DNA from 2 places in the Nocardia coffeae genome. Region 2 is predicted to be linked to the other one. Evidence: riboswitches for the same ligand, from Rfam matches in the RefSeq annotation. Region 2 holds a riboswitch; the other holds the start of a gene.
What was found. Region 2 has a riboswitch for cyclic di-AMP ahead of K7711_RS14425 (transglycosylase family protein). Riboswitches for the same ligand answer to the same signal wherever they lie in the genome.

Region 1: linked by a shared signal. The riboswitch ahead of K7711_RS20820 (C40 family peptidase) and the one ahead of K7711_RS14425 (transglycosylase family protein) in region 2 are both predicted to bind cyclic di-AMP.

What each region holds. Positions count from the first base shown of each region.
Region 1 is NZ_JAINZY010000005.1:255,393-261,751, reverse strand. It holds gene K7711_RS20840 (fatty acyl-AMP ligase) at 1-402, shown strand, start outside; gene K7711_RS20835 (hypothetical protein) at 446-880, shown strand; gene K7711_RS20830 (cation:proton antiporter) at 885-2,021, shown strand; gene K7711_RS20825 (RNA-binding S4 domain-containing protein) at 2,435-2,830, opposite strand; gene K7711_RS20820 (C40 family peptidase) at 2,862-3,485, opposite strand; cyclic di-AMP (ydaO/yuaA leader) riboswitch at 3,567-3,733, opposite strand; gene K7711_RS20815 (hypothetical protein) at 4,070-4,363, opposite strand; gene K7711_RS20810 (ATP-binding protein) at 4,532-5,716, shown strand; gene K7711_RS20805 (alpha/beta fold hydrolase) at 6,213-6,359, shown strand, end outside.
Region 2 is NZ_JAINZY010000003.1:168,880-175,238, reverse strand. It holds gene K7711_RS14435 (cold-shock protein) at 1-333, opposite strand, end outside; gene K7711_RS14430 (hypothetical protein) at 444-749, shown strand; cyclic di-AMP (ydaO/yuaA leader) riboswitch at 1,107-1,236, shown strand; gene K7711_RS14425 (transglycosylase family protein) at 1,245-1,937, shown strand; gene K7711_RS14420 (hypothetical protein) at 2,045-2,233, opposite strand; gene K7711_RS14415 (helicase-associated domain-containing protein) at 2,338-4,734, shown strand; gene K7711_RS14410 (M1 family metallopeptidase) at 5,066-6,359, opposite strand, start outside.

The sequences.
Region 1 (6,359 bases), on a different contig from region 2:
GGCTTCCAGCACGACGGTCAGCTCTACATCACCGGACGTCTCGGGGATATGATCGTCGTCGCCGGTCGCAACCACTATCCGGCCGATATCGAAAGCACCGCAACAGATTCCGCGCCCGAGGTGCGCACCGGCCACATCACCGCCTTCGGTGTGGACGACGGTTCCCACGAGGCGCTGATCGTGGTCGCCGAGCTGAACGAGCGCCCCGTCGATATCGCCGAAGTGATCCGCCGCATCCGCGCCGCCGTCGCGGCCGCGCACGATATCGCGCCGACCGAGGTGGTCCTGGTCGAGCGCGGACAGATTCCCAAGACCTCCAGCGGCAAGCTGCGCCGCGGCGAATGCCGGATCCGCTACCGCCGGGACGAGTTGGTCCGCGTCGAGGCCGCGCCGAGGGTGTAAACCTGATCCACACCCATCCACAGATCGTGGCGGAGGAGTATCGATGGCGACCACCAACCCCGTGCGCTGGCTGGACGAACCAGAGAAACACGACTATCCGGCGGCGGCCGACTATCTCGAACTGCTCGCGGACCCGGATACCGTGTCCACGTTGCTCGATCGACTGGGCAGTGCGCCGATCGTGCACAAGAAGGCCAAGGACATCCTGCGCGCGGCCGGGCTCGCCCTGCTGCCGCCGGACAATCCGCACGTCCGCGCCGATCTCGGCAAGATCCTGGCCGGTAAGGCGCTGTCCCCGATCCTGCTGGTCCAGGGCGATCTGACCACCGGAACCCCCGCCCAGATCGCCGACGGCTACCACCGCGTGTGCGCCTGCTACCACGCGGACGAGAACATCCCGATCCCCACCAAACTCGCGGCTCTGGGCGACCTCGGAGAAGGGGACCCCGAATCCGGGAAGAAGAAACGGAAGAAATAGGGCGGTGAGCTTCGCGACTCTCGCGCTGGTGCTGGCGCTCGGCCTGGTCGGGCCGCTGCTGTCCTGGCGCGAGAGCTGGCACGTTCCGGTGATCGTGGGCGAACTGCTCGCCGGAGTCGTCTTCGGCGCGACCGGTTTCGGCGTGCTCGATCCCGGCGATCCGATCTTCTCCTTCCTGGCCGATATGGGATTCGCGCTGGTCATGTTCGTGGCGGGCACCCATGTCCCGGTGCGGGATCCGGCGGTCCGCTCGGCGCTGGCGGTCGGAGCGCTGCGCGCGGTGCTGGTCGGATTGCTCGCCGCGGCGGCCGGATTCGCCCTGGCGAGCTGGTTCGACACCGGACACGGCGCGATCTACGCGGTGCTCATCGCCTCCTCCTCGGCGGCGCTGACCTTGCCGATCATCGATTCCCAAGGGTTGCAGGGCAAAACCGTGCTGGAGCTGACCGCGCAGGTGGCGATCGCCGATACCGCCTGCATCGTGGCATTGCCGCTGGTCATCGACATCTCGCAGGCCGGTCGCGCGGCGCTCGGCGCGCTGGCCGTCGCGGCGGGCGCGATCGCGCTGTTCTTCGTCCTGCGCTATCTGGACCGATCCGGACGGCGCCGTCGCGCCCACCACGTCTCCGAACAGCGAAAGTTCGCACTGGAACTGCGCGTCAGCCTGACGCTGCTGTTCGCCTTGGCCGCCCTGGCCACGCGGACGCAGGTCTCGATCATGTTGGCGGGCTTCGCGGGTGGACTCGCCGTGGCGGGAGTCGGCGAACCTCGGCGCGTCGCGCGGCAGCTGTTCGCGATCACCGAGGGATTTCTGGGTCCGCTGTTCTTCGTCTGGCTCGGCGCCCGGCTCAACCTGCGCGAATTCGCCGATCAGCCGCGGTTGATCCTGCTCGGATTCGCACTCGGCGCGGCCGCGGTGCTGGCCCACGTACTGATGCGGCTGCTGGGTCAGCCGATCCGGTTCGGCGCGTTGGCGGCCGCGCAGATCGGCGTGCCGGTCGCGGCGGTCACCGTCGGCACCCAGCTGCACGTGCTCGAACACGGCGAGGCGGCGGCGCTGATGCTGGGCGCCCTCGTGACCATCGCCGTCGCCGCATTCGCCGCGGCCTCGGCTGCCCGATCCGCTCCCAACAGCAACTGAATTCGCCCGGCGTCGACCGGATCAGTATGGACCTCATGATGTCTCGGTCAGTAGGCAAATCTCTGGCAATGCGAGTTTCGCACTGTCGAGACCTACCGAGCGGCCGGAAGACCGTCACCCGAAGGTGACCGTCCGTCGGGGTTTCGGACCGATTTCGGTGTGTCGGTGCCCGATTCGACGATGCGATGTGGCGAGGATCACTCGTCAAATTCCCGGCGGCCAGTGAACGGCTGCATCGCAAGGGAATAACCGATTGCGCGGACTGTGATCCGAAGTCGGCGCACGACGAGTGCGTCGCCTCGCGGCGACGACAAGATGGGCGTTCGGCCCGGCTTCGGGTAACGAGCAGTCGATCGACCAGAACTCGTGAAGTGGATAGGGACTTCACGGCACGCCGAACAGCATGAACATGCTCAGGACGAGTCGGTGGGGCCTCGGCCGAGCAATCGATCCGTCTCACGCCGTTCACGTTTCGTGGGCCGTCCGGCGCCACGATCACGGCGAGGCATGGTCGCCACGATCTCGGGAGGAGGTGGTGGCGGACTCTTATCGATCAGGCACTGTGCGGCGATCGCCGCACCCACGCGTTTGGTGATGACCTTCTCGACGATGACGATGCGATCGAGCCCGTTGATCCGGGCTCGCACTTCATCGCCGGGTTTGACCTGATGAGCAGGTTTGACCGCAACGCCGTTCACCTTGACGTGCCCGCCGCGACATGCGGTCGCGGCGGCCGACCTGGTTTTGAACAGCCGGACAGCCCAGGTCCAGGAGTCGACCCGGGCTGTACTCGGTTGCGTCGGTGGCAGTTTCGCCTCCAGAGCGGAACTGGGGCGAGAATCAGGCCACGCGACGCGCGGTGACGATCGAGTTGGGATCGAGGTGCGCGTAGCTGACGGTCTCACCCGACTGCGGTGCCTGCAGGATCTTGCCGTCGCCGGCGTACATCGCCACGTGGCCGCCGCCCTCCTGGATGACCAGGTCGCCGGGCTGCAGGTCCTTGAAGGCGACCGGCTTGCCGACGTGCGACTGCTCGAAGCTGGTACGCGGCAGGCTGACTCCGGCCTGCTTGTAGGCCCACTGCACGAGGCCGGAGCAGTCGAAGTTCTGCGGGCCCGAGGCGCCCCACACGTAGTCCGAGCCGATCTTGCTCTGGGCTGCGTTCAGTGCGATGTTCTGCGGCCCCTGGTGCTGCTGCACGCCGGGCAGAGCCGCGGTCAGACCGGGAATGCTGGGCTGCTGCAGGCTCTGCGGCGCCAGCGCCTTCTGCGCGGACTTGATCTGATCCGCGTGGTCCTTGATCAGGTCGGCGTGATCGGCGAGCGCCTGATTCACGGCCTTGACCTGCTGAGTGAACGACGAATCGACCGGCACATCGAAATCTCCGACACCGGGCACGTTGATGGTCTGCGCCATCGCCGAAACCGCAGGCATGGCACCGGTTGCCGAGGCAACCGCACCCATGACGAGCGCACCCTTCACGGAATTCGGGAGCCGAGATTCCCGTTGCAAACTGTGTCTACCCACCGAGCTGAGTCTCCTGTTTCTTCCACTCCACCCGCCGACCGAGTTAGCTGACGGGTTCGGGCCGGGAAGATCGGTCCTACCTCGACCGACCTCGTATAGCCGGGCGAGGATTCACCCCATTACATCTGGGTCCTCGGTTCGGCGAACGAGCTTGCGCCCGAACGCCGATTTAGCGGTGACTCGACTGGCCGTTTCCCCTACGAAGCGGCCCACTTCGTCAAGTCACGAGAAGATTACGGCTAGCGCGTGATGTTGTCCACCCCACAGCACGGCGTGTTGCACCGAACGCGGCAAAGCCCCAGGACAGGGTCCGATTCGGCGTGTCGCGCGGCGAGTAACGGAGCGATATCGGCTCGACCACAACTGTTATCGACGCGGGTGGGAACGTTATGAAGTCGGCTCTTTCCGTTATCGCCCGGCAAACCTGAGGCGTTAACAACCGCCCGCGACGAACCGTCCAGACTCCCTCGCCCACCGACCGGACCCGACCGAACGAGCGGCCGCACCCCGAAGCGGAGGGATCAGCCTCGGCCGCCGTCGCGCTCGGCGAGCGCGCGTTCCAGTTCCTCGATGCGACGCTGCGCGTCGGCCAGTCCGACCTCGAGCCGACCCAGCGCCATCACGAGCGGACCGACCGCGAGATCGGCCACCAGTTGCGGATCGTCGTAGCCCTCGCCGATCGCCTTCAGGATGTTCGTGCGAATACGCGCCGCGAGAACGGCTTCCCGCGGGACGTTCCACGATTCGACGACCTCGGCGGTACCGCCTTCGGGTACCTCGACCTGCGGCACGCCGGCATCGTGTTCCTCGCTCATGACTCTCCTGTGCCCTCGGCCCCCGCGGCGTCGCGACGGGTCACACCTGTGTCGACAACCACAAGCCTAGAGACCGTATTCCCGAGCCGCACATCCCTCGCTAGCCGCATCTAGGGAACGCGGTAGATGTCCGAAGATTTTCCGCGCGACGCACTACCGTGGAACGGCATGGACCCCGTGCGCAATCCGTACGCCCCCGGCGCCGGACAACGCCCGCCCGAACTCGCCGGGCGCACGAAACAACTCGACGCCTTCGACGTGGTGCTCGAACGCATCTCGCGCGGGCGGCCGGAGCGCAGCGTCATGCTCACGGGTCTGCGCGGCGTGGGAAAGACGGTGCTGCTCAATCACCTTCGCTCGGCCGCGCGCGCACGGGATTGGGGCACCGGCAAATTGGAGGCCCGGCCCGATCAGGAGCTGCGCAGGCCGCTGGCCTCGGCTCTGCACATGGCGGTGCGGCAGATCGCCGTGGCGCACCGCAATCTGGAGATGGTCGACGACTTCCTGGGCATACTCAAGGCTTTCGCGCTGCGCGCCACCGTCGACAAGGGGATGCGCGAGCGCTGGCAGCCGGGTATCGACGTCCCGGCGGTGACCGGCCGCGCCGACTCCGGCGACATCGAGATCGATCTGGTCGAACTGCTGATGGAGGCCGCGCAGGTGGCCCGCGACATCGGCGTCGGCATCGCGATATTCATCGATGAGATGCAGGATCTGGGCCCGGCCGACATCTCCGCGATCTGCGGCGCATGTCACGAATTGAGCCAGGAGGCAGCGCCTTTGATCGTGGTCGGCGCGGGTCTGCCGCATCTGCCCGCGGTGCTGTCGGCCTCCAAGAGCTACTCCGAACGGCTGTTCAGTTATCACCGCATCGACCGGCTCGACCGGGAATCGGCCGATCTGGCGCTGATCGCCCCGGCCGAGCGCGAGGAGGTGAAATTCACCTCCGAGGCACTGGATTCGCTGTATCTCAAGGCGGACGGATACCCGTATTTCGTCCAGGCCTACGGCAAGGCGACCTGGGATCTGGCCGCGCAGAGCCCGATCACCGCCGAGGATGTGGAGCTGGCCGCCCCCGCCGCGGAGGAGGAACTGGCGGTCGGATTCTTCGGGTCCCGATACGAGCGGGCGACCCCGGCCGAACGGGAGTACATGCGCGCGATGGCCGAACTGTCCGGTGACGACGGTCCGGTGGCGACCGCCGCCATCGCCAAGGAACTGGGTCGCCGCCCGGCTTCGCTGTCACCGGCGCGGGACGGGCTGATCAAGAAGGGGCTGATCTATTCGGCCGAGCGGGGGACCATCGGGTTCACGGTTCCACACTTCGGCCGTTATCTGCGCAGCGTCGCCTGAGGGCGTCATCCGAGACATCCGCAATGCGTCGCCGCGGCCGAGCGCTGCCGGTCGAGGCCGCACGATTCTGGAATCTACCCGTATCTAGTTGTCCCTCTAGATGAACGTAGATTCAGCTCGACAGCCCGCTCCACACGGGAATCTACAGATCTCTTGCATAAATCCTAGATGCTGATAGATTCGCTTGATAACGAATAGGTAACGCAAGGGCCGAACGTCCCGATCTCCGGGCGATGCACCCGTCGCTCCCACCTTTCGCTACAACAGTCTATGCATATCGCTAGATATGGGTAGAAAGATCAACCGTACAGTTCACGCGGCATTCCGATCGAAGATGTCGCGTACCGCCCGAGAGTCCCCGGAATACCGCCTCCGACCGCGATCGACGACCGGCCGCAATTCCACAACGTGTGGATAACGCCTGGTTGGCGCGGTTAACGCACTGGAAATCCAACTCGACAACCGGGCAAGAGCGGACTCGCACCAGGAGGACGTCATGTCCACGATCGCACTCCTCGCCGACGATCACGACGGCCGGAACGCCACCGTCAGCGCCGACGACGGCACTCCGCTCGCCGTGCGCGTCTTCGGCCCGGACGACGCGTCGCTGACCGTCGTATTCGTCCACGGCCACTGCCTGCGC
Region 2 (6,359 bases):
CGGCTGCACCTTCGCCTCCAGCAGGGTGATCATGTCCTCGATCATCCCGTGCAGGTCGTCCGGTCCCTTGCGCGGCTGCTGCGGCGCGGATTCCTTGTGCCCCTGGCCTTGTCCGCCGCGCACCGAGGGCGGCGGCTCGAGCAGTTTGAGGCTCAGCGCCTGCGGGCCGCGTCGACCCGCAGCCATTCCGAACTCAACCCGTTGCCCGGGTTTCAACCCCTCGACACCCTTGGGCAACGCAGACGACCGAACATAGACGTCCTCCCCCTCATCCTGGGAAAGGAAGCCAAAGCCCTTTTCGACGTCGTACCACTTCACCTTGCCGGTCGGCACTGCGCTCACCCGTTCATCTTCGAATGTCCGGACGGCCCGGACACGGTCACCGGCGCCGGAGGTGTATCCGGCACCCTTGCATTCGCGAAAAGAACGCGCCCCACACAGCTATGCAGGACGCGATTTTCGTCGAGTCTACCCCGGTGACTATTCCCGAAGCACATCAGTTTTACGGTGCAGCCATGCCGGATTCCTCTTCTGACCGTTCGCCGCGCCGCGCGGCGGATCGGCTGCTGCCCCTCGCCGTGGGCCTGTTCGCGATCGGATTGGTGGCGATCCTCGCCATATTCCTCATCCCGGTGTTCTCCGACGCCCATCCGGGATTGTGGCTGTATCTCGTCGCGATGGTGGCGACTCCGGGCGGACTTCTGTTGGCGATCGTGTTCGCGTTGTGGTCCGGCCGCCGGGCGCGCTGAGATCCGTTCGACGAATCCGTTCAGCCGACCTCAGGTATGCCCTGTTCGCCGCCCGTCTACACATGTGATCTTAATCACATAACGGGGAGGTCACGGAGCGGTCACGGACCGTACTTGCATACGTGACAACGCACTCACCTGCACAGAAGCCTGACGGAAGTTGTTGGGCGCGAGCGCGACCCGCCCGCACACGCCGGTTACCAAATAGTGATTTTTCGCGGAGATCGTCGTACCGTCTATCCGTGTCGGGAGCAGTCCCGACACCACCGGCCCGCCGCACCGAACCTCGCCCCGCGGGTACCGGACCCCAAGGAGACAGGGGCGAGGGCGGGGAACCCACGTTCCCTACAGGCAGGGAAGCGGAACCGGCCGGAAGCGACCGATTCCTTGGGGTGAAGCCCCGGCGCACCAACCCGGTGTGCCAGGGCCGGACGGCCTCTCAGTCCGAACCCGACAGCTCACCTCGCAGGCGCGTACGAGAGGAAGACACCCGATATGAGTGGACGCCATCGCAAACCGACCAACACCGGCCGTACCGTCGCCAAGGTCGCCGTGACGAGCGCGATGATGGGCGGTGCGGGAGTTGCCCTCGCCGGTCACGCCGCTGCGGCTCCCGACGGCGACTGGGACAAGCTCGCGCAGTGTGAGTCCGGAGGCAACTGGGGCATCAACACCGGCAACGGATTCCACGGCGGTCTGCAGTTCACCCCGAGCACCTGGGCTTCGTACGGCGGCACGCAGTACGCCTCGAGCCCCGAGCACGCCAGCAAGGACCAGCAGATCGCGGTCGCCGAGAAGGTTCTCGCGACGCAGGGCTGGGGCGCCTGGCCCTCCTGCTCCTCGCACCTCGGCCTGCACAGCTCGCCGACGCAGCGCTCCGCTCCGGCCTCCAGCGCCACCACCGAGCAGGCTGCTATGCATTCGCAGTCCGCCCCGCGCGTCCAGACCCAGCCGGAACTCGCGACTCATTCGCAGGCCCCCGTGCAGCAGCAGCCGCAGGCCGCGCCGGATGGCAACCAGCAGGTCTTCCAGACCGTCGACAAGGGCATCACCATGGCCCAGCAGCACGGCATTCAGCTGCCGCAGCAGGCCATGGACGCCTACAACGTCGCCAAGGCCAGTGGTGTCAAGCTCGACCCGAGCGTGGTCAACTTCTTCGAGGCGAACAAGAGCTTCCTGCCCAACTGATTCGGGCTCAACTGATTCGGTCTGCCTGAGGCACGTTTCAGCTTTTTATCGGGACATAAGAGAAGGCCCCACATCCGAAAGGATGTGGGGCCTTCTCTGCTGTGCGGTCAGCGGTTGATCACTGTGCGCGGGTGCACATAGGGAATCTCTTCCGCCGGCACCGGGAACTCGGTGTCTTCGCCGAACGGCGAGAGGCCACCGGAGCGGGCCGACGAGAGTTCGGTGACCGCATGGTCACCATTGGCGAGCTGGGGCCAGCCGTTGTCGACGTAGGGTTTCTTCGATTTGTTCACCACGGCATCATTCTGGCACGCCCGCCCCGATCAGTACACGCATAGGTACTCGGCGAGGATGACAGGTCCCCCGGCGCCCACCCGCGTGTCGCCGTACGCTGGACAGGATGACCACGACCGACCGCACGCCCCGGACCGGGGACGACCGTCCCACGGGAGCCCCTCCCGCCGCCCGAGGCTCGGCCGGTGCCGGGATGTTGGCCGACTGGTTGTCCGCCCGCGGTGACGAGGATCTGGTGACCCTGCTGGAGCTGCGCCCGGATCTGGCCGTACCGCTGCCCGCATCGATGGCGGTCCTGGCGGCCCGTGCCGAACAGCGCGCGTCGGTGCTGCGGGCCTGTGATGACCTCGACACCCTCGATTTCGCCATCATCGAGACCCTCGCCGTGCACGGCGCGGCCTTTCCCGGCCGCACAGCCGCCCCGCTGCCGCGCAAACAGCTGCACAAACTTCTCAGTGATCGGGTGCCCGCCAAGACCGTCGACATGTCCACGACCAGGCTCACCGCTCGCGCTCTGGTCTGGGGCACAAAGGAACTGCATCTGGTCGCTGCCGCGAAGGATGCGCTGCCCTGGCAACTGGGCAGCACCACCGAACTCCCGGACGCGCTGACCGAATCGGAGATCACCGAGGCGCTGACCGAGATCGGTCCCGCCGAACGCGCCCTGTTGGACAAACTCGCCGCGACCGGTCCGCGCGGACGCACCCGCGACGCGGCCCCCGGCACGGCGCCGGACCGCCCGATTCAGCGTCTGCTCGCACACCGCCTGCTGAACTGGGTCGACGCGGAGACCGTCGAACTGCCACCCGCGGTCGGGCAGGTGCTGCGCCGCGAACCGGTGACCGATCCGCACGCGCTCATACCACCGCATCCCACACCGGTCAAACACACCGCGGCCGATGTCAATGCCGCGGCCGCGGGCGAGGTGGGTGAACTGCTGCGGCACTGCGGGGACATTCTCGAGGTGCTGGGCACCGCACCCGCGCCCGCGCTGCGCTCGGGCGGACTGGGCGTGCGCGAATTGCGCCGCATCGCCAAACAGACCGGGGTGGACGAAACCCGCGTCGGCCTGCTCGCCGAGGTCCTCGCGGCAGCGCGCCTACTGGACAAGGGAATTCCCGAACCGGCCCCGCCGGACGATTCACTGGACGATTCTTGGGCGCCGACGACCACCACCGACGGCTGGCGCGAACATTCCCCGGCCCGGCGCTGGGTGACGCTCGCGCACGCGTGGCTGGAATTGGATCGCTTCCCCTGGATGATCGGGCTGCGCGACGCCAATGACAAACCGCTGGCGGCATTGTCGATGGAATTGCGCAATATGCACGCTGTCCGGGACCGCCACGCGATTCTGAGCCTGCTGGCCGAATTCCCGACCGGCTCCGCGGTGTCCGCCGCCGATCTGGCCCGGGTGCTGGCCTGGCGGCAACCGCGTCTGCGCAGGCACTTTCACACCGAGGCGGTGGACCGCACACTCACCGAGGCCGCGACGCTGGGCCTGGTCGGACGTGGTGCGCTGACCTCCGCGGGACGCGCGCTGCTGCACGGCCCCGTCGCGCCCGGCGACCCGGCCGTCCCCGAGGAGGCGCTGCGCAACGCCGAGTCCGAAATGGATTCCGCGCTACCGGATCCGGTCGATCACGTGCTGGTGCAGGCGGATCTGACGGTGATCGCGCCCGGACCGCTGGTCCCGGATCTGCAGGGCCGGATCGCACTGGTCGCCGATATCGAATCGGCCGGTGCGGCAACCGTTTACCGGATCGGCGAGACGTCGGTGCGACGTGCCCTGGACGCCGGGCTGACCGCGGCCGAACTGCATCAGCTGTTCACCACGCACTCGCGCACCCCGGTTCCGCAGTCGCTGACCTATCTGATCGATGACGTGGCCCGCCGGCACGGGCGGCTGCGAGCCGGTATCGCGCAATCATTCGTCCGCAGTGAGGATCCCGCGCTACTGGCCGAGGTGCTCGCCGCACCGGTCGCCGAGCAGTTGGCGCTGCGGGCGGTCGCGCCGACGGTGGCGATCTCGCAGGCCACGCTCGCCGAGGTGCTCGAGGAACTGCGTGCGGCGGGGTTCAGCCCGGCGGGTGAGGATTCCTCGGGCGCGATCGTCGATCTGCGTCCGCACGGTATGCGGATCCCCGCTCGCCCCAACACCCGCAACGCCTGGCGCCCCAGCCTGCCCAGCACCGAACAGCTCGGGCAGCTGGTGGCCGAACTGCGCGCCGGAGAGCGTGCGGCACAGGCGAAATCGGGTCAGGCGGTGCGTTCGGACGGCTCCCGCACCAGCACCGCGGCCACCATGGCACTACTCCAGTTGGCCGTGCGCGTGCGACGACCGGTGCACATCGGATATGTCGATGCCCAAGGTGTCGCCACTCAACGCATCGTCGAACCGCTACAGGTTTCCGGCGGCCAGCTGAACGCCCTGGACCCGGTGACCGGCGCGGTACGAAATTTCACGCTGCACCGGATCGCATCCGTGGCACTGGTGGATCAGTAGACGCCGAGACGGCCGGCGGACTCAGTAATCGGTCGGGTACTGATGGGACAGGCCATAGATGCCGAGCATCAGGTATCCGAGGGAGCGGCCCAGAGTGTTGCTGAGCAGCATGAGTCCCATGATATTCAATTTGTTCGGCCTTCCCTCGAAACGATCTGCGCAGAGATTGTATGCACAATTGTTAACGGTGTCGCACCGTTACCCCTCACAGCAGACTGTTCGGTCGATACACACTTGCCATCATTGTCGTCCGGCGCGGAGTGTGCGTTACTCGAGCCAGCGGGCGTCGAACACGACTGCCCGGCAACCGAACTCGACGGTCACGGTCGGCTCAGGTGTGCAGCGACCCCGGATAGAGGTACTGGTCGGCAGGACGAGTGGCGCCATCGAGCCAGGCCGAGAAGAAGCCGGACAAGTCGACCGGCGTTCGGGACTGCATGTAGGTGCGGAATTCGGGCATCGAGGCGTTTCCGTAGGCGTGTGAGCGCACGAACTGAGCGACCGACGGGAAGAAGACTCCGTCGCCGATCAGCCGGCGCAGCGCGTGCAGGAACAGCGGTCCGCGGTAGTAGACGGAGGTGAATTCCTTTCCGGCGCCGGGATTCTGCAGCGGGATCTGCCAGAAGTCGGCCCGGTTGCGGTATTTGGTGAGGGTGCTGCGGTACTGCGCGTCGACGTCCTTGCCCTGCTTGCGTTCCGGCCACAGATAGTCGGCGGTGTAGCTGGCGAAACATTCGTTCAGGCAGACGTCGGACCAGTTCTTCACCGACATCGAATCGCCCCACCACTGGTGGGTGTTCTCGTGGACGACCGTGTTCAGCTCGGCCCACGGGGCGTAGACCGGCCGGGTCTGGGTCTCCAGCGAGATACGCAGATCGGTGTCGACGTAGATGCCGCCGCCGCTCTCGAACGGGTATGGGCCGTACAGGGATTCGAGGAATTCCAGCACCTCCGGCAGCCGCCGCTCGATATCCTTGCGCGGCGCCGACCGCGGAGCGAAAGCACTGATCAGCGGGGTACCGGCGGCGGTGCGCTGATGCAGGAAATCGAGATGATCGATCGCGACGGTGGTCAGATACCCCAGCACCGGATGTTGCGTCGCCCATTCCGCGGTCCGCTGCGATCCGTGCACGTCGTCGCGCACGCGCAGCCCGTTCGAGATGACCTGCCACTCCTGCGGCACCGTCACGGTCAGATCGAAGGTGGCCTTGTCCAGCGGGGTGTCGTTGAGCGGGTACCAGGTCGCCGCCGAATGCGGCTCCCCCGCGGCGAATGCCCCGCCGCTGGGTGAGATGGTCCAGCCGTGCTCGGGACTGTTCGCCTCGATGCCGGAGTATCGGACGGTCACCGTGAACGGGAATCCGGGCAGAATCGGCAGGGCCGGTGTGATGTTCAGTTTGTGACCGCCGGTGCGCGTGAATCCGGCGGGCAGATTGTTCACCGAAACCTGTTGCACGTCAGGACCGTTGAAGTCCAGCGCGAACGTGCGCAGCAGCTGGGAGGCGGTTGCGCTGAGCTGCGCGGTGCCGGTCAGGTGATGCGTCGGCGGATCGTAATCGATGGCGACGGCGTAGTGGTCGACGTGATAGCCGCCGTTGCCGTCGTCGGGATAGTAGGCATCACCG